One region of the Siminovitchia sp. FSL H7-0308 genome, then DNA from elsewhere that is predicted to be linked to it. Evidence: riboswitches for the same ligand, from Rfam matches in the RefSeq annotation. Region 1 holds a riboswitch; each other region holds the start of a gene.
The links. Region 1 has a riboswitch for thiamine pyrophosphate ahead of MHB50_RS02045 (ABC transporter substrate-binding protein). Riboswitches for the same ligand answer to the same signal wherever they lie in the genome.
Positions count from the first base shown of each region.

Region 2: it holds a riboswitch for thiamine pyrophosphate, as region 1 does, so the genes downstream of both, thiT (energy-coupled thiamine transporter ThiT) here and MHB50_RS02045 (ABC transporter substrate-binding protein) in region 1, are expected to answer to the same signal.
Region 3: it holds a riboswitch for thiamine pyrophosphate, as region 1 does, so the genes downstream of both, thiC (phosphomethylpyrimidine synthase ThiC) here and MHB50_RS02045 (ABC transporter substrate-binding protein) in region 1, are expected to answer to the same signal.

Region 1 is NZ_CP150282.1:434,705-441,167, forward strand. It holds gene MHB50_RS02035 (TIGR01777 family oxidoreductase) at 269-1,180, shown strand; gene MHB50_RS02040 (helix-turn-helix transcriptional regulator) at 1,261-2,505, shown strand; TPP riboswitch at 2,674-2,784, shown strand; gene MHB50_RS02045 (ABC transporter substrate-binding protein) at 2,853-3,854, shown strand; gene MHB50_RS02050 (thiamine-binding protein) at 3,867-4,157, shown strand; gene MHB50_RS02055 (ABC transporter permease) at 4,157-4,918, shown strand; gene MHB50_RS02060 (ABC transporter ATP-binding protein) at 4,919-5,671, shown strand; gene MHB50_RS02065 (TatD family hydrolase) at 5,664-6,440, shown strand.
Region 2 is NZ_CP150282.1:3,294,623-3,301,085, reverse strand. It holds gene MHB50_RS15560 (methyl-accepting chemotaxis protein) at 173-1,780, opposite strand; gene MHB50_RS15555 (DUF3238 domain-containing protein) at 2,478-3,752, shown strand; TPP riboswitch at 3,805-3,902, shown strand; gene thiT (energy-coupled thiamine transporter ThiT) at 3,977-4,549, shown strand; gene MHB50_RS15545 (thiol-disulfide oxidoreductase DCC family protein) at 5,067-5,459, opposite strand; gene MHB50_RS15540 (thioredoxin family protein) at 5,601-6,158, shown strand; gene MHB50_RS15535 (carbon-nitrogen hydrolase family protein) at 6,400-6,463, shown strand, end outside.
Region 3 is NZ_CP150282.1:3,546,079-3,552,541, forward strand. It holds gene MHB50_RS16785 (GNAT family N-acetyltransferase) at 1-461, opposite strand, end outside; gene MHB50_RS16790 (L,D-transpeptidase) at 668-1,003, opposite strand; gene MHB50_RS16795 (hypothetical protein) at 987-1,214, opposite strand; gene MHB50_RS16800 (serine protease) at 1,500-1,715, opposite strand; gene thiC (phosphomethylpyrimidine synthase ThiC) at 1,737-3,521, opposite strand; TPP riboswitch at 3,647-3,762, opposite strand; gene MHB50_RS16810 (TetR/AcrR family transcriptional regulator) at 4,143-4,730, shown strand; gene MHB50_RS16815 (cytosine permease) at 4,720-5,988, shown strand; gene MHB50_RS16820 (DUF917 domain-containing protein) at 5,989-6,463, shown strand, end outside.

The DNA of each region.
Region 1 (6,463 bases):
GACAGTGATCAGTGGATGGCGTTTCTGCTTGCAATTATTCATTTTTAAGAATAATCTGATACAAAAGACAAACTGGAAAATGATCTAGTTTTTTGAATACATACATGATCTTCGGCAATTTATAAAAACGAAAATGTAAAATAGGGAAATAGTACGATAGGTATTGTTGGGAGACCTTTTTTGGAGGGGAATGGGATAGATGCGGTGCGGCCCCAATTTGTTTGTATCATATTTAAATATACATTGAATTTGAGCGGGGGGAATGGATATGCATGTTGCGATTGCGGGCGGAAGTGGTTTTCTTGGTAAAGTGTTGCAAAAGCAGCTTTTGAACAATGGCTTTCGCGTGACTATTTTATCAAGAGATCCTGACAAGGTCGAAAAATCAGAAGGTCTTGCGGCTGTCAAATGGCTAGTTGATGGAGCACGGCCTGAAGAAGAACTGATAAATGTGGATGCTTTCGTCAATCTGGCAGGAGAAACGATTAATGGAATCAGATGGACAAGCAAAAAGAAGGATAGAATTGTAAGAAGCAGGCGGGCTGCAACGAAAGAACTGATACGCTTGGCGGAAAAAATGGCCCACAAACCGAAAGTGTTGGTCAATGCTTCGGCTATTGGGTATTATGGCATGTCTGCCACGGAAACATTTACAGAAGCTTCAAGGAGCGAGGCGACCGACTTTTTGGCAACTGTCGTAAAAGATTGGGAAGAACAAGCCTTGGCGGCGGAAGGACTTGGAATTCGAACCGTGCTTGTCAGATTGGGCCTGATTCTTGGAAAAGAAGGCGCGCTCCCTTTGATGGCACTTCCTTATAAGTTGGGGGTGGGAGGGACGGTCGGCTCCGGTGAACAATGGGTTTCCTGGATTCATGTGGAGGATGCGGCCCGTTTAATAGCTTTTGTAATCGAGCATCCTGCTATTTCTGGACCGATAAACGCCACAGCACCCAAGCCGGTTCAAATGAAAGAGTTTGGAAAAACGCTCGGCGCTGTTTTGGGGCGGCCGGATTGGCTTCCGGTTCCTGAATGGTTCATTCGCGTGTTACTGGGAGAAATGAGCAATATGCTCGTTCGGGGGCAGCGGGTGACTCCCGAAATGGCGATCAAACATCAATTTGATTTTTTGTATCCGAATATAGAGATTGCATTAAAAGAAATATTAGATAATAATAGATGACAAGTTTATCAAAAAATAGATTTTTTATCCAATTTATGCTACCATTTATCTATACAGTAGCATGACTAGAGGATGAAGATATGAGCCTAGAAAAGATGAATATAGGTGCGATGATTAAATATCATCGCCAATTAAGGAATATGACCCAGTCCGAATTATGCAAGGGAATTTGTTCTGTCACACATTTAAGCAAGTTTGAGAACTATAACAAAGAAGCAAATTGGGAAACGATCATGCTGCTGCTCGATCGGTTGGGCATTTCACTGGATTCCATTCAGCAGACATCAGAAAAGATTTCTACAGAACTTTCCGATTTACTCGATGCGGTGCTTTCGTATGATAAGGAACGGGCAACGGAGTGCTACAATCGTGTGAAGGAATTACAAGAGTGTATTACGTTTTCCAACTATATATCACTCTATCATTTATATGTATATCGCTATCACTTGCTGATGAATCATTTGGAGGAAGCTGAAAAGGAACAAGAAATTATCAGACAAATAGTCAATTCAATGCCAGAACAGGAAAAAGAGCTTTATGAATTTATTAATGGCGCTTACTATATTATAAAAGGTGATTATAAATTATCTTTGGATACTCTGCTAAAAGTAGAAGCGAATGATCTATTGCCGTCTTCGTGGCAAGCGGAACTCTATTATTTCATTGCCTTCAATTATGCTAATCTAAAAGATAGCAGCAGCAGTGTTGCATACGGCCATAAAGCGTTGGAGGCGTTTTCCAGATCGTTTAATTATTTGCGAATATTGCATACCCAGTTTCTATTAGGCATTGCGTATACAGATTTGGGCATTTACGAGAATGCCACTGAACAATATAACTATATATTTAAAAATATGAACTTGATTAATGCGGATGAATTAAAGTCGGCCATGTATAACAATTATGCCTTGCTCTTAGAGAAAATGGGCGAAATGGATCAGGCTGCCCGCTATTATCTCCTTTCAATGGAACATGCGCAGACGGAAACGGAGTATTTAACGAGCTTGTGCAGTTACACCGAGCTTCTCATTTCCCTGGGCCGGAAAGAACAAGCACTCGAAAATATTTCAAAAATACTGCAGGAAACAAAAGCAAGCTCCATGAGGAAGCAGCAGCTCATTTTCAAATATTATCAATACTTATTGAAAAACAGAAAAGATAGAGCGATGGACTTTCTGGAAAATGACTTGCTTCCATATTTGGAAAAGACCTATTTTATAGAAGATTATAATAAATTCGCTTTATCCTTGGCCCGATATTATTCAGACTCTAACTTGGATAAAGCTCTTTATTATTATAAAAAAGTCGCGGAAAGGGGGGAATGAAAATGAAAAAGCTATATTTAACAGCAGGAGTGGCATTTGCGCTGTACGTCGCTCCAATTATTGGAGGAGTCGTCCCTCAAGCACCACCAATCTTTCCTCCGGTATAAAAATGAACTGCTCCGCCTTGGAGCAGTTTTTTACTTCTGATATAATAAAATAAACTTCATCGCATTTGAGTAGGGGAACCGGTGTCGCCGGTTGAGAAAGCATTGGTGAAATGCTGACCCTTTGAACCTGATCTGGTTCATACCAGCGAAGGGAACGTCAATGAATACAAATATATACTTTTGGCGCCTTTTGGGTTCTTTTTTCCCGGGCGCTTTTTATCATTCAAGGAGGAACATCCAATGAATAAATGGTGGGCAGGTTGCATCACATTGCTTTTATTCCTGGCAGGCTGCGGGAACAATGCGGCCGATAAAAATGAAAATGAAAAAAAAGAAGAAAAAGGACATCAAAAGGTGTCGGTCGTACTCGATTGGTCGCCCAATACAAATCATACGGGGCTTTATGTGGCGAAGGAAAAAGGCTTTTTTGAAGAAGAAGGCCTGGATGTTGACATCATCATGCCGGGGGAAGCTGGCTCTGATCAGCTTGTTGCTTCTGGAAAGTCCGAATTTGGAGTGAGTTACCAAGAAAGCGTGACAGAGGCGCGTGTTCAAGACGTGCCGATTGTGTCTCTTGCAGCCGTGATACAGCACAATACATCCGGTTTTGCCTCCCTTAAGGAAAAGAACATTACATCTCCGAAAGACTTTGAAGGAAAAACGTATGGCGGCTGGGGAGCCCCGCTTGAGGAAGCGGTCCTGGCGTCACTGATGGAGGTGTCTGGCGCCGATATAGAGAAAGTGGATATTGTCAACATGGGAGAAGCGGACTTTTTTACCGCTGTGCAAAGAGATGTTGATTTCGCTTGGATTTATTATGCATGGACGGGAGTGGAAGCGGAGCTTCGCGGGGAAAAATTGAATATGATTTACTTGACCGATTACTCTGATCAGCTTGATTATTATACGCCAGTCATTACGACGAATGAGGAAATGATCAAATCGGATCCGGATACGGTTAAAGCATTTATGGCAGCCGTCTCCAAAGGGTACGAGTTTGCTATCAGCCAACCCGAAAAAGCTGCGGAGATATTGATCAAAGCGGTACCGGATCTTGATCCGGAGCTTGTGAAAAAAAGTCAGGAATGGCTTTCTCCCCGCTATCAAGATGATGCGGCCCGCTGGGGAGAACAAAAGGCCGAAGTATGGAAAAACTACATGGACTGGATGCTTGAAAAAGATTTGCTCGAAAAGGAAATGGATGTAGAAAAAGCCTTCACGAATGAATTTTTACCCAAATAGGAGGAGTAAACGATGACAAACTCACTGATCAGCATACAGATCATCCCGAAAACAAAAAGTGGCGAAGACGTTATTCCATATGTCGATGAAGCGATTAGAGTCATTGAGGAATCCGGAGTCCGTTATGAAGTACATCCTTTGGAAACGACGATGGAAGGGGACTTTACCAAATTGATGGATGTTGTGAAAAAAATGAATGACCGGATGATTGAAATGGGCAGTAAAAATGTGATCTCCCAAGTGAAAATATTGTATCAGCCGGACGGAATTTCCATGGGCCAATTGACGGAGAAATACCGGTAATGAAAGTGCTGGTCAAAAAAGGATGGAGGCCACTGGGGGTCCTCCTCCTTTTATTATGTATATGGGAAGTATACGTAAAACTTGCCAACATTCAGGGCTGGCTGCTTCCTGCCCCCAGCTCCATTGCAAAAGAAGGGGTTTCCGGATATGCGGAACTCGCGCCGCATATCCAGTCTACAGTTGGACTGGCCATTGGAGGATTTTTGATCGGATGTGCAGTTGGTATTCTTGTCGCCATCTTGCTTCATTTAGTGCCGGGATTTCACGAATCCGTTTATCCGCTCCTCATTTTATCGCAGAATGTGCCGATTATTGTATTGGCGCCGCTTCTGGTGATTTGGTTGGGGTTTGGGCTTTTACCCAAAGTCATTGTCATTACCCTTGTCTGTTTTTTCCCTGTCGCGGTAGCGGCGATGGACGGGTTTAGGAGTGCCCCGGCCGAGATGAAGCGATATATGTTAATGGTCGGTGCTTCAAAAATGCAAATATTTACAAAGCTGGAATGGCCATACGCTTTATCATCTGTCTTTTCCGGACTCAAAATTTCCGCCACATACAGCATCATGGGGGCGGTGATCTCGGAGTGGCTCGGAGCGAAAAAGGGGCTTGGTGTTTATATGACGCTCGCTTCCTCCTCATTTCGCACGGATCGCGTTTTTGTCGCGATTTTCATTATTATGTTCTTGAGTTTGCTGTTTTTTGGGGTGATTACCTTGATGGAAAACAGGCTGATCAAGTGGAGAAAAAGGAAGGTACTGTGAATGGGCCATTTAACAATACAAGGTGTAAGTAAAAGTTTCGGACAAAAAGAAGTGTTGCGAGATATTCAACTGAACATTGCAGAGGGCGAATTTATCTCGATTCTCGGACCTTCCGGAAGTGGAAAAAGCACTTTGTTTCATGTGATTGGCGGTTTGCTAAAGCCTGATCAAGGTTCCATCTTTTTACATGACCAGGAGATTACCGGAAAGCGGGGTTTTATTAGTTATATGCCGCAGCATCACGCGCTTTTTCCATGGCGCACTGTCCTTCAAAATGTCCTGCTGGGCCAGGAGTTGCAGGGAGGAAAACAGGATCAACAAAAAGCGTTCGATATGATCCACAAAGCTGGTTTGGCCGGGTACGAACATTCGCTGCCCGATGCTTTGTCTGGCGGAATGAAACAAAGGGCTTCTTTTATTCGGGCGTTATTAAACCCGCAGCCGCTTATACTTTTGGATGAGCCATTTTCGGCATTGGACGATTTTACCCGGCAAGATATGCAAAAGTGGCTTCAGTCAGTTTGGATGGAATATCGCCGGACGATTCTTTTCATCACTCATAATATAGAAGAAGCATTGTTCCTCTCGGACCGAATTGCCATTTTGTCGACGAATCCAGCAACGGTCGTCAAACAGTTCGAGGTTCCATTTGAGAGACCGCGAACAGGAAATCTCGTTTTATCAAATGAATTTTTAGAGTGGAAGCGCCTTGTTGCAAATCATATCGCCAAACAGGATGATGAAAATGCGTAAGATGATTGATTCACATATTCACCTTGATTTTTATAAAGATGAAGAGATAACGGACATATTGGGAGAGATGGAGCAGATGAATTGTGCGGGACTCATTTCCGTTTCCTTCCATTTGGAATCGTCCAAGCGAAATATGGCGCTAAGCAAAAAATATTCCCATGTTTACCCTGCTTTCGGATTCCATCCAGAACAGCCGCTTCCTAGTGATCGGGAATTGGCTGATTTCATTTCCTGGATGGAGGCCCGGGTAGATTTGCTGACGGCTGTAGGCGAGGTGGGCCTGCCGTATTATTTGCGGAACGAGCATGGTCCAGGCTTCCAACTGGAAGGCTATATCGAATTGCTCGAAGAGTTTATCAAATTGGCAAAAAGATGGGACAAGCCCATTGTTCTTCATGCCGTTTACGATGATGCTCCCCTAGCGTGCGACCTGCTCGAAAAACACGAGGTGACAAATGCCCATTTTCACTGGTTTAAAGGAGACAAGAAGACAATCCAAAGAATGGCGGCCAATGGTTTTTATATTTCAATTACACCCGATATCTTGTACGAAGAAGAAATTCAAGAGGTTGCCAAGCAATATCCACTCCGCCAAATGATGGTGGAAACGGATGGACCGTGGCGTTTTGAAGGACCTTTTTCCGGAAAAATGACCCATCCGGCCATGATTCATGACGCGATCCCGGCAATTGCCCGGCTTAAAAAAACGCCCCTCCCGATTGTATATGATCTGTTATACCAAAACACAATCAAATTTTACCGCCTATGAAGCCGAATACGTTTTAATGGACC
Region 2 (6,463 bases), 1.7 Mb from region 1:
TAATCTTTTTACCAGGGCGCAACGGACGAAAAGGTTCACATTCTTTTCATGAATGATCGTGAAACGAAACAACAAGAGAAGAGGGTCCCTGGCTGTCAGACTTCTAACTTGTTAAATGGAAGAGGGCGTCCAAAGGTCGAAAAGTTGACTTCGGGGACGCCCTCAGAATAGATTATATTTTTTTGTCTAGCTTAAAGGTTGCAACCGAGGCATTTAGCTCCTCAGCCAGTTCAGTTAAAGCATTGGCTGTTGAAGCAGTTTCCTCACTGCTGGCAGCGGCTTCTTCTGTTGTGGCTGAAATGCTCTCAATATAGGAGAGTATTTCGGATGTCTGGGCAGATTGCTCTTCACTGGCGCTGGCAATTTCTGTTACTTTATTCCCGGTGTCATTAATCATTTGAATAATATTTTCGAAGGCCTCGCCGGATTGCTTTGTTGTCGCGACTCCTTCTTCAACGGATTTCACACTAAGGATAGTGGCGTCTTGCATATGTTTAATAATGTCGGATATTTCACTTGTTGCCTCACTGCTTCGTTCCGCCAGCTTGCGGACTTCGTCGGCTACTACGGCAAATCCGCGACCTTGTTCTCCCGCCCTCGCTGCTTCTATTGCTGCATTTAGAGCAAGAAGGTTTGTTTGATCGGCAATATCATTGATGACTTCTATAATTTCGCCAATTTTATTGGAATCTTCTTCGAGTGCGGACATTTGGACGCTCACCATATTGGCTCCCTCGACAGAGGAGTGGACGACTTGTTCTCCTTCTTGGGCAATTTTAATCGTCCTATTTGAATATTCCGCGGCTTGTTCCGTATTTTGGGCAATGGAGGCAATGGCAGCCGCCAATTCTTTAAATAATTCGTTGATCGTTTGCGCGGCATTCGCCTGATTTGTACTGGCGCTGGCGACTTCTTCAGTGCTGGCTGAAAGTTGCTCGGCGGAAGCTGATAAATTTTCTGAAGCACCTAAAATGTTTTGAATAGTGGCCCGCAAATTTCCAATCATCTTGTTTACAGAGCGGGCGAGAATTCCGATTTCATCTTTAGCCTGTATATCGACTGTTTCGGATAGGTCACCGTCAGCTACTTTTTCCACTAAATCAGCCACTTTTCCAAGTGGACGAGAAATGATTCTGGCAATGAAGATGCCGAACAATATACTTAGTAAAAAGATAAAAGCAATAATGCCTATCGTTATCATGAATGTAGTGGAATATACTTTTTGCGCGTCCTTTTGGGCTTGTTCGGCAGCAGCAGCGTCCATGTCCATAAGGTCATTCAATTCATTGATCAGCCCATTTTGAATATTTAGCAATCCGCCATTAAGGCTTAACAAATATTCTTCGCTTTTTCCTTCCGTCGCCAATTGGAGGGCGCGATCATATGAATTGTTGTGTGATTCCCAAATATTATTAAATCTGTATACTTTACTTTCCTGTTCTTCTGTTAATTCGCTTTTACTGTATGCGCTAACATGTCCTTCAATTTCTTTTCTGATTCTCTTAATATCTTCAACTAACTTTTCGGTTTCTTGTTGTGTCTTCGTCAAATACAAATCCCTGCTGGCCAATCTCAATTGTTGGACTAAATCCCGGGCTTCCGCCACTTCTTGTATTGGTTTCAAGTTATTGTTATACATGTTGGAAATGGAATGATTTAATGTGTTCATTTGAGTCAACCCGACCACTCCGGTTCCCACTTGAAGCAATGCGAGAATAAGGAAAGCTGTGATCAATTTTACTGCCGTTTTTAAGTTTAAAAACCAATTAAAAATCTTCATCTTTATTACACCAACCCCTACATAATATGAAAATAATATTTACTGTTAATAATGGTTAAAAAGGATGATTTAACCTTTTCGCATCACCTCTAAATGATCCATGTAAAGGAACGACCGTTCTTATTAGATGTATGGGGTCAAATGGAGGAAGGCGCCGTTGTTAACGAAGGCTTTGTTTGCTCCGGCTCCTCATTCGACAAAATTTAGCAAAAAATTCAGTTCCTACATTATATTTAATCGGCATAAATTTTAAAAAATGAAGTCATCTCATGAAAGAAGTTTTTCATCATGTGATGAGAAGTAAATAAATGTAAATGTATGGATATAAATTGGGGATTACTGTAAATGTTTTCCAAATATATTTTCTGAATTGGAGTTTTTCCCTATAAAGGTTTCTCTTCGCCAATCTGCCATTCTTTAATGTTCCTACCAGTCTCTCATGTATTGTTCTGAATTGCTATACAAACCGATCGATTTCGATCATATGGGACTGAAACGTACATTTTATTCACCAAAGAGGGATACCCAGCCGAAGAAAATCTTTGTTAGAACCAAAGTTTCGACGTTTCCCGGTATCGCGGAGTTGACTTCTCTTCTTTACAGAGCGATTGTGCGCTTATTACCGCCAAATTTCAGAAAGTGTTGTCGGTTATATTTTTGGGTATTAAATAATGAACTTCAACTAGGGGGTGACTCTATGGTCAAACGGTCTTTTGCTGCATTGGCGAGTCTGGCCGGAATCCTTATGTTTGTTGCCAAACGGCGAAAGCGATCGGTGCCGAATCTGCCTGACATCCAGCTTGAGTCTATTGAGCAATCCACGAACGCCATCACGTTTCGTTGGAAAGAAGGAATAGGCTTCTACCGTTTGTACAGAGAAGGTCAGTTAATATACAGCGGTTCCGACATTTGTTTTTCGGATAAGGGGCTTAACCCGGCAACGAGTTATTTATACACCGTGGAAATGATGGAAACAACATCTGGACCAGTAAAAATCCAAACGGCGACAAAGCCGGAAAAAAATGATGAAAGTAATATTCTTAAGGATCTCATCGTAACGACTGTTGTGTCGCGTTCGCTTATCAGTTTGGGTTGGGAGCCCATATCCGGGGTCAGTGAATATATAATCAGGCGCAATGGAGAAAAGCTTGCATGTGTTACAAATTGCTTTTACACGGACAAAACTGTCCGGCAGGATGCCGAGTATACATACTCGATCGAGGCGGAGCGGATCCTTCCGTATTCGGAAGAGGATTTAAATGAACCAAAATTTTTGGCGGCGGGAGTCATCGGATTTTTTAAACGAGGACGAAAAAGGGAAAAAGACGCCACGATGGAGAGGTTCCGGATGACAAAAAAGATTCGTGCCATTGAACAAGTTTTACAGTCAAATGGGAAGGATTCCGAAACTGAATGGCGTTTTCTTTATCAAACATTTTTAAACAACAAGTGGATAAAAAACCCCAACTTTTTTTCTCCGTATCGTTATTTTCAAGGGGACAATCGGGGGTTTGATCCCCATTCTTCCAATTACAGAACGAAAGCAGAAGTCCATGTGCGGCTTGGAGGAGGAACTCCGCACATACAGTTTGAGAAAGATGTGGGAGAAACGAGGGGATACGGATGGACGAAAAGAATGAAGGATAGAGCAACAGCATCCAGTGAGGGCATGAAAGTGGAAGAGATCGAGAAAACTAGTGAAAAAGCGATCTTTCGGCTTACACATTCCGTAAAAAACCCGCTTGTTGTTTCCCCGGCTGTCGACTATGAAGTTTGTGCCACTTTTTGGCGGGATGGTTTGTATGATATTTCCGGGAAGCATGATCAGTCGCCTCACCATGAAGTATATGTTCAATCGGACGCTCAATCCAAAGCAGTATGGGAGCCTGTCCATCAGGCGCAGGACCAAGGCCTGGAATGGATGTCGGGGACGATGGCTTCACAGTATTGGCGGGTATCAAATTTGCAATAACAAATATTGAAATTTTTCAAAAAACGATTACAATAAAGGATAGTAGTTGAATCGGCGTGCCAGGGGGAGCTTTTGGCTGAGAGTGGATTCGTTCCAGACCCTTAGAACCTGTTGGTTAATTCCAGCGCAGGGATGGTTATTTGAGGTGTGAAGGCAATGGAGTATTTCATTGTCTTTGTTCCCCTATGGTTACGGTCGGTTATTACATCATAGGGGGTTTTTTTATGGGAAAAAAGATGTCTTTACGCATTTTGATCGAGGTAGCGATCTTTGCGGCATTTGCGATGATGCTGGACATGATTCCATCGATTCAGGTAACGCCGGCGATCAAATTTTCGTTTGCCATGGTGCCTATTTTTATTGTGGCGCTTCGTTGGGGGGCTAAAGCCGGTTTTGCTACAGGTTTTTTGTGGGGGATGTTGCAAGTAGTTTCCGGGGAAGCCGCGGGACAAATATTAACGCCTCTGCAAGGATTCATTGAATTTTTCGTTGCTTTTAGCTTTGTTGGAGCGGCAGGATGGTTTGCGCCTGCAGTGCAAAAGGCTGTATGGTCTGAAGGAAAAACAAGGCTCGTACTGCTCTTGTTTGCAGCGATCTTTGTTGGCGGCTTTGCCAGATATACTTGGCATTTCATAGCCGGAATCATTTTTTGGGGTAAGTTTGCACCTTCGGGTCAATCCGCTTTTCTTTATTCACTGATTTCCAACGGCACTTCTTACATTATCTCTTCATTGGCATGTTTTATCGTGATCGCTTTGCTCGTCACAACGGCGCCCCGTTTGCTTCAAGTAAAATAATGGAAAAGGTAGAAAGCAGCGGCACAACCCACGGCCAAAGGGCTTGCTGCTTATTTTTTGTGAAAGTGAAAGTTCGGCTAAATCGTGTACTAGGGAATACGGAGGCTTCTATGATTAGCTTGTGAAGGATTTAGAAAAAGAATGATCGGGGGGCGAAGAAAAGGTCGTCAGAGGGGAAGTCCGCTCCCTCTCCCCGACTTGAAAGCGCAATATTGCTCTTGGCCCCGGCAAGGGCATGCCAACGGCGGCTTCATGACAAGACCGCTTTGGTGCTTTCCGGCGGTTGTATTCAGGGTGGAATGTTGGGAATATCGGCCCGAACAGTTTGAGCTTGGTCAAACGCCTGTCAAGTTGTATTCAGGGTGGAATGTTGGGAATATCGGCAGACAAACAGCCTCTTTCAAGAGTCTGGAATGAAAATAAAGCAAAAGCCGGAGGGAGCGCCATTTGAGCGAACCCCCTCCGGCCAAGTGCCGCTTTTGAGTCAAATCCGAAGTGGATGTGACAAGTTCTTTTGCTACGATAAAAATCGGGCGCGTATGTCCGGCGGCGGAAGCATACAGCTTTCTTTTTTGCCAAACCATTTGTAACGGTTTTTCGCAATCAAGTCATAAAATAGATTGCGGATTGGATAAGGAGCGACCATCAATGGATATAACCATTTCCAAGGTGCGTTCAAATGGCTGCATATCCGCAGTGCTGCTGCCGATTTATAGTACACTTTGTTTTCGTCGATTAACATCATGCTGTCGATATGGGCAGGTACATCCTGGGCTTTTAATAATTTTTGGCCGATGTCGCTTTGTAAAGAAGCAAAGTGAATCTTTCCTTCTGGATCGTTTTGAATGATAAATTGGACACTGGCATCACAAAAATGGCACTCGCCGTCAAACAATACGATGGGATGCATCTTAACACCTCTTCCAAATGGAATCTCTTTTTACTTTAACCGATTTGGCGAAATTGAAACAACGGAAGAATGCGGTTTGGTTTACACAATCTATTTTATTGAAGTACTCTTAGTATAAAAGTGGAAAAGGAGATGAAGAGAATGGATTTACATAATTGGTATGAAAAAGGGTTGACGCCGGATGAATATATCGAAACACTTGAATATCACAAGGACGGCTTTTCGCGGGTTTATGATCAGTTTACTCCCCCGGAGGATGAACGCTTTTTTCAATCCATAAAAGACAAGCAATTGCGGGTCATTGTCTTGGCAGAACCTTGGTGCGGACATTGTATGCTGAACATCCCTGTTTTGCTCCGTTTGGCTGAAAAAACGGATATGCCGGTCCGCTTTTTGCTCCGGGATCAAAACTTGGAACTGATGGACCGATATTTGACGAATGAAAAACGAATTATTCCGATTTTTATTTTTATAGACGAAAACGGAAATGAAGTGGCGAAATGGGGACCGATTACAGATTTTACAAAAAAGTTTGTTGACGGGTTCAAAAAAGACTTGCCGCCGAAGGATGATCCAGGGTACGATGAAAAATTTAAAGTGATGGTAAAACAAGTGGCAAAATCTTTTAGGGAGAATCCGGACTTTTGGAACAACTCTTATGAGTCTATGAAAACAGCACTATATAACTATAAACCTTAAAAACAATTGGGACAAGCAATGCTCTTGAAGTGCTGCGAAAAGTGAAACGCTAATAAGGCCAGAGCCCGATATTGCATCAGGCTCAGGCCTTTTCGTTTTTGCCAAAGGTACAAAGCACTCGGAATTGCCGCAATTTTGGCATCAGTTTGCCGACAGAAGGTAGCCAGATATGCGGGAGAAACATCTATATCAGAGGGAGATGGTGGAAATATATTTTCCCGGAAAGAAAAGTGGAAGGATGATGATTTTGCAGAAAAAAAGACAGTGTCAAGTCGCTGTTGTTCAAGCCGGCGCAGAAGTGATGG
Region 3 (6,463 bases), 1.4 Mb from region 1:
TTAACAAACAACACTCTATCTTGTTCCACACCATCATAATCACTATGTACATCAATGCCATCCACCTGTTTATCTCCTTTTTCAATGACAAAACCCATTTTCGTATGGTAAGCGATAGAGCTTTGATTCACTGGAGATGTGACACAGCGAACTGTTTTAACCGCTTTTTTCTTTACATGATCAAAGAAGGTTTGATAAAGTTTGCGCCCGATACCGTGTTGGCGGTAATGGGGATGTATGCCAACAAAATGGATATAGGCCTCTTTCTTGCGTGATTGCGATAAAAATCCAATCAGAAACCCGATTATTTCCCCCTTTTCTTCAATGATATAACTAGTGTCTTGAAAATGATCAAAGAATAGTTTGGGCAGCATATCCGTCATCGTACGACCATTCCACCACTCATTTAACACAGAAATAATGATCTTGTAATCTGAAGATTTCACGTTTCTTATATTCATTATCCTGCTCCTCTTTTTTAGGTATAAAAACAGCCCTATCCAAAGGGACAAAGCTTCGCAACTTTTTTGAAACAGACAATTTTATTGTAAATGACTCCAATACCGCATCTTACTTTTAAAACGGCATTTCGAGTAGTCTCTTTTTAAGAATAGCCCACTCCTTGCAAAAAGAAAATATCCTGTAGCAAAAAAAAAGAATCCGGCCCCTACCTATGAATCACGACCCGCGTCCCAATCGGAATTCGGCGGGCAAGATCCAGCACATCACGATTATGCATTCTAATACAGCCATGTGAAACGTTTTTGCCAATGGAAGAAGGGTTATTTGTCCCATGAATTCCGTAGTGGGGCTTTGATAACCCGATCCACATAACACCAAACGGACCTCCGGGATTCCGCTGTTTGTTGATGACCGCAAAGTTTCCGTATGGTGTTGGCGTTAACATCTTGCCGACAGCAATCGGGTACGTCTTTATCAACTTGTTTCCGTCAAAAAGCTTGAGCTGGTGTTTCGTCGTTGAAACATCAATCCATTTCGCCACGATAAATCCCTCCAACATCTTTTGGGAATATCGTATGTAGAACATCAATAAAAAGCCCCTTCACGAGAGCTTTCTTTCTCTCCATCTCCCACCGCAGCTCTACCCGGACGCGGATGGACTTCCGGAAAATAGGCGAGGGGACCGTCTTCGATATCGCCGTTCCCGATTTAGCGGGATCAACTCCCGCTTCGCCAGCTTTGGCGATCATCATTTGTTTGGCCAGCGGCCCGGTTCATCTAAAGGAAACACCCTTTGACTTACCGACGGAAGGCTTAGCCACAGCTTGATTGTTGAACAGAATAACCTCTGATACGCCTTTTACCAAAATAACCGATAAGGACGGGATAGCACTTGGCAATCCCACCATGGATGTAAGCACCCTATTTCCCGGGCGATCCTTAAGCAGGCATATTTTCGGAAGCGGGGTCGCAAATCGCTTTTTTAGAAAAAAACTCCCCTTAAGGAAAACAGATTTTTATTTTTTATCTGTCTACCTTTAGGGGAGCATATCAGTTTCCTTTCGGGGGCTTTTAGTAGTGAACCAGTAATAATATAATACATTCACCTTATTGCATTTGCTGCAGGTTTCATAATATGCATCGCCAATAAAATGATGGTCGCAGGCTTGTTGGATTTCATTTATCCGTACCTGCAATACCTCTATTTTCCTTTCCAACTGCTTAATTTCCTCTCTTATTTTTTGTACATTCATACGGAAAACCTCCAGAGAAAATTATTGGTATATACTGCTTCCGGCTTTTTGGAATTCAGCCGCTTTTTCCTGCATTCCTTTTTCAAATGCTTCCTGCGTGTTTAAGTTGTTTTTTTCCGCATATTTACGAATGTCATGAGAAATTCTCATGCTGCAAAATTTGGGTCCGCACATGGAGCAGAAATGCGCTGTTTTGGCCGCATCAGCCGGAAGAGTCTCGTCATGATATTCCATTGCCCGTTCCGGATCCAATGATAAGTTGAATTGGTCTTCCCAGCGAAATTCGAATCGGGCTTTGGAAAGTGCGTCATCTCTCATCTGCGCACCCGGATGGCCTTTCGCCAAATCTGCCGCATGTGCGGCGATTTTATAAGTGATGACCCCTTCCCGAACATCATCTTTATTCGGAAGTCCCAAATGTTCTTTTGGGGTGACATAGCAAAGCATGGAGGTTCCATACCAGCCAATCATTGCAGCGCCAATAGCGGAGGTAATGTGATCATACCCAGGAGCAATATCGGTTGTCAGTGGTCCTAGCGTGTAAAAGGGAGCTTCTTGGCAGGCTTCCATTTGCCTGTCCATATTTTCTTTAATAAGATGCATCGGCACATGCCCCGGCCCTTCCACCATCACTTGGACATCATGCTTCCAGGCTATTTTCGTCAGTTCACCAAGCGTCTCCAACTCCGCAAACTGCGCTTGATCATTTGCATCCGCAATCGACCCCGGACGCAAGCCATCCCCTAACGAAAAGGCGATATCATAAGTCTTCATGATGTCACATATTTCTTCAAAATGAGTATAAAGAAAGTTTTCTTTATGGTGATACAGACACCATTGGGCCATAATAGACCCGCCCCGGGAGACGATTCCTGTAACACGATTGGCTGTCAAAGGAACATATCGCAACAGAACGCCGGCATGAATGGTAAAATAATCGACCCCCTGCTCCGCCTGCTCCAACAAAGTATCGCGATATACTTCCCATGTAAGATCCTCCGCAACTCCATTTACCTTTTCCAAGGCCTGGTAAATGGGAACTGTCCCAATCGGAACCGGAGAGTTTCTAATAATCCATTCACGGGTTGTATGAATATTTTTCCCTGTTGATAGATCCATGATTGTATCAGCGCCCCAGCGTGTTGCCCAAGTCATTTTCTCGACTTCTTCCTCGATGGAGGACGTTACCGCGGAATTCCCAATATTCGCATTGATTTTCACATGAAAGTTTCTCCCAATAATCATGGGCTCAGCCTCTGGGTGATTAATGTTTGCAGGAATGATCGCCCTGCCGCTTGCCACTTCATCCCGGACAAATTCTGGTTTCATATTCTCTCGAATTGCAATAAATTCCATTTCAGGTGTAACAATCCCTTTTTTGGCGTAATGCAACTGGGTAACGTTTGCACCTTTTTTGGCGCGGAGTGGTTTACGCTTTAACCCGGGAAAAATATGACGATCGGCACGGGGGTCATGATTGGATTTAAAGCCATTGTCTTCCGGTTTCATTTCCCGGCCTTCATATTCTTCTACATCCCCTCGTTCTTGAATCCACTTGCTTCTAAGCGGAAGCAAGCCTTTGGCAATGTCTACGCTAACATCAGGATCCGTATATGGACCGCTTGTATCATATACTCGAACAGGAGAATTCGCTTCCACTTTGGCCTCCGTCTTCGTCTCACTCAACATAATTTCCCGCATGGGAACCCTGATATCAGGCCTTGACCCCTCTACATACACTTTTTTGCTTCCTGGAAATTGAAACATGACTGTACCATTTTTTTCATTTGTGAATGACATGGACATAAAAAAATCTCTCCTCTACAAAATAATTGAAAGGACGAGATCTGAATACACAGCTTGGAGGCAGATACATTAAAAAGCCGGGTCCACAAAGAAAGACTGGACCCGGCTTGCATATACTGTATCCCAAAACTGCCGACTAACTTCCCTACGCTGGCATTAACCAGATCAGGTCCAAAGGGTCAAGAAACTTCATCGTGTTTCTCCTCTCAGCCCAACTCATTGGGCACCCCCAGTTATTGCTATTAGATTTACTTAATATTATACAAATTTTGAATAAAAAAACAAGAGCTATGACAAAAATGAACCTTTTGTCATGATGAGCCCTCAATCTATCTCCCTTCAGATGATACGTAAAATAGAGATTTCAATAAGATTTTCCATTCAATAAAACCTTCAATCCAATAAGATCCAATCAATAAAACCTTCAAGGAAAAAATGCTGGAGTTCGGATGATAGTTAGAAACAAGAAGTTTGTGGGGCATAAAGAAAAGCCGTTCGCGATTGCCTAAAACTGCCTGTCTAAGAAACAAGCACTTATCCGGCATCCTCTATTATCCTATTGATTTTCGCCAAAAGCTCCATTATCATTAACCTAACACTTGTTAGGTGGTGTGGAATTTTTTGACAAAAGACAAGATTTTGCAAGCTGCCATTCGCGAATATTCCAAATTCAATTACCACGGTGCCACGATGCGGAATATTGCCAAAGAAGTCGGCATAAAACCAGCATCGATTTATTTTTTTTACAAAAATAAAGAAGCGCTGTTTTTGGCGGCTTTTCAAAAGCTATTAAAAGATCATTTCATAGAAATGCAGTCAATTCTTCAAAAAGTGCATGATCGGCCGATTTTTGACATTTTTGAAGCGCTGATCAAAGGAGCGGTCGCCTATCACCAAGAGAATAACGAGGAAACGAATGCCTACATTTCTCTTGTCACCGCACCGCCGCCGGAAATCCATGAGTATCTTCAGGAGCATATCCAACAGTTTGACGACTGGTTGATTAACTCTTTATTGACACTGATTACACGGGACATCCCGTCTATAACTGAATATCAGGCGACAAGGCTCATCAAACAATTTGTCGTAATCATGGATGGGGTTTTTTGGGAAATAAATCTGTACGATCAAAAACAACTGCAACATCAAATAGAAGAAGCTCTTTACATCATGAGGATTTTGCTGGGAGGATATGAAAATGAAAAATGATTACGCCAGAGAAGCCGTTCCGATGAGCGAGAGGAAAGCATGGTTTTCCATCAGCCTCGTTTGGATCGCGGTTGGCATCGACTTATCCGCGATGCTGTTCGGGGCGGAACTCGGAAAAGGCATGGCCTTTCAAGACGCTTTGTGGGCGGTCTTGATCGGTTCTGCCATTTTAGGCATCTTAGCCGCTTTTTGCGCCTACGTCGGAGCGGTAACCGGATTATCCACATCAATGATTTCCAGATTTACATTCGGCATTTCGGGAGCAAAGCTTGTGTCCTTATTTATGGCGATTTCCTTACTGGGCTGGTTCGGTGTCCAAGCCGGATTCTTTGCCGAGAATGCGTATGCCGCCATTGAAGGTGCGCTCGGATTAAAAGCTCCTGTCCCGTTGTTAGCTGCAATTGGCGGAATATTAATGATGACAACCGCAGTAATCGGCTATAAAGCGATTGAAAAATTAAGCTCATGGTCCGTTCCACTGCTGCTCATCCTTGTCTTGGCGGCAGTGGGGCTGGCCATTCGGCAATTTGGCGCGAGCGAACTGAACGCCCCCGTAGAAAACACATTTACGTTTGGGATGGCCATCTCGCTCGTCATCAGTATTTTTGTTGTCGGGGCGACGATTTCACCGGACATTTCAAGATGGGCTCGAACAAAAAAAGATGCCGTCCTGGCATCCTTTTTCGGATTTTTCTTCGGAAACAGTTTTATGATCATTATCGCAATGATTTTGTCTCGCATTATGGATGAAAGCAGCTTAACAACGATAATGATTACAGTCGGCCTCGGTATTCCGGGCATTTTAGTACTGATTTTGGCCCAATGGACAACGAATACGAGCAACGCCTATTCATCTGGATTGAGCCTATCGGTTATTTTTACCAAAACGAGCAAAGTGACACTCACCCTGATCGCCGGAGTTGTCGGCACACTACTTGCCGTCCTAGGTATTTATGATCACTTTATCGACTTTTTAACGATTATGACGATGTTTATCACCCCCATCGGCGGTGTTTATACAGCATCCTATTATATCGGGGGCATGCGGTTGTTCCGGGAAGAAAACGATAAACGCTTTAAGCTGTTGCCGCTTTTGGCCTGGGCGCTCGGAACTTTGATCAGCTGGCTGACAATGGAAGGCCCGATTGGATTGGCGCTGTTTACTTTAACAACCATTCCTTCTTTGGACAGCTTTTTGACCGCATTTATCTTCCAGTTGATTTTCATTCTGATTTTTTATAAAAAGGAGCGTTTTTAAATGAAATGGTTAACGGAAGAAGATATTGAATGTATTGCCGTCGGCGCAACCGTGCTCGGAACAGGCGGCGGCGGTGACCCCTATATCGGAAAAATGATGGCTTTATCCGCCATACAACAATACGGTCCCGTTGAAGTGATCACTGTTGATGAACTGAAGGATGATCAATGGATACTGCCGGCTTCCGGAATGGGCTCGCCAAGCGTTCTTGTCGAAAAAATTCCATCCTTCGAGCAACTGGCCGCTCCATTAAAAGCTTTTGAAAAAGCAAGCGGCAAAAAGACCGACGTCGTCATGCCGATTGAAATAGGCGGCGTCAATTCCCTCATCCCTGTGGCGGTGGCCGCCATGAACAATATTCCCATCCTGGATGGAGATGCGATGGGCCGCGCTTTTCCCGAAGCGCAAATGGTGACATTCCATTTAGACGGTCTCAAACCTGAACTCGTCACATTGGGGGATGAACAAGGAAACG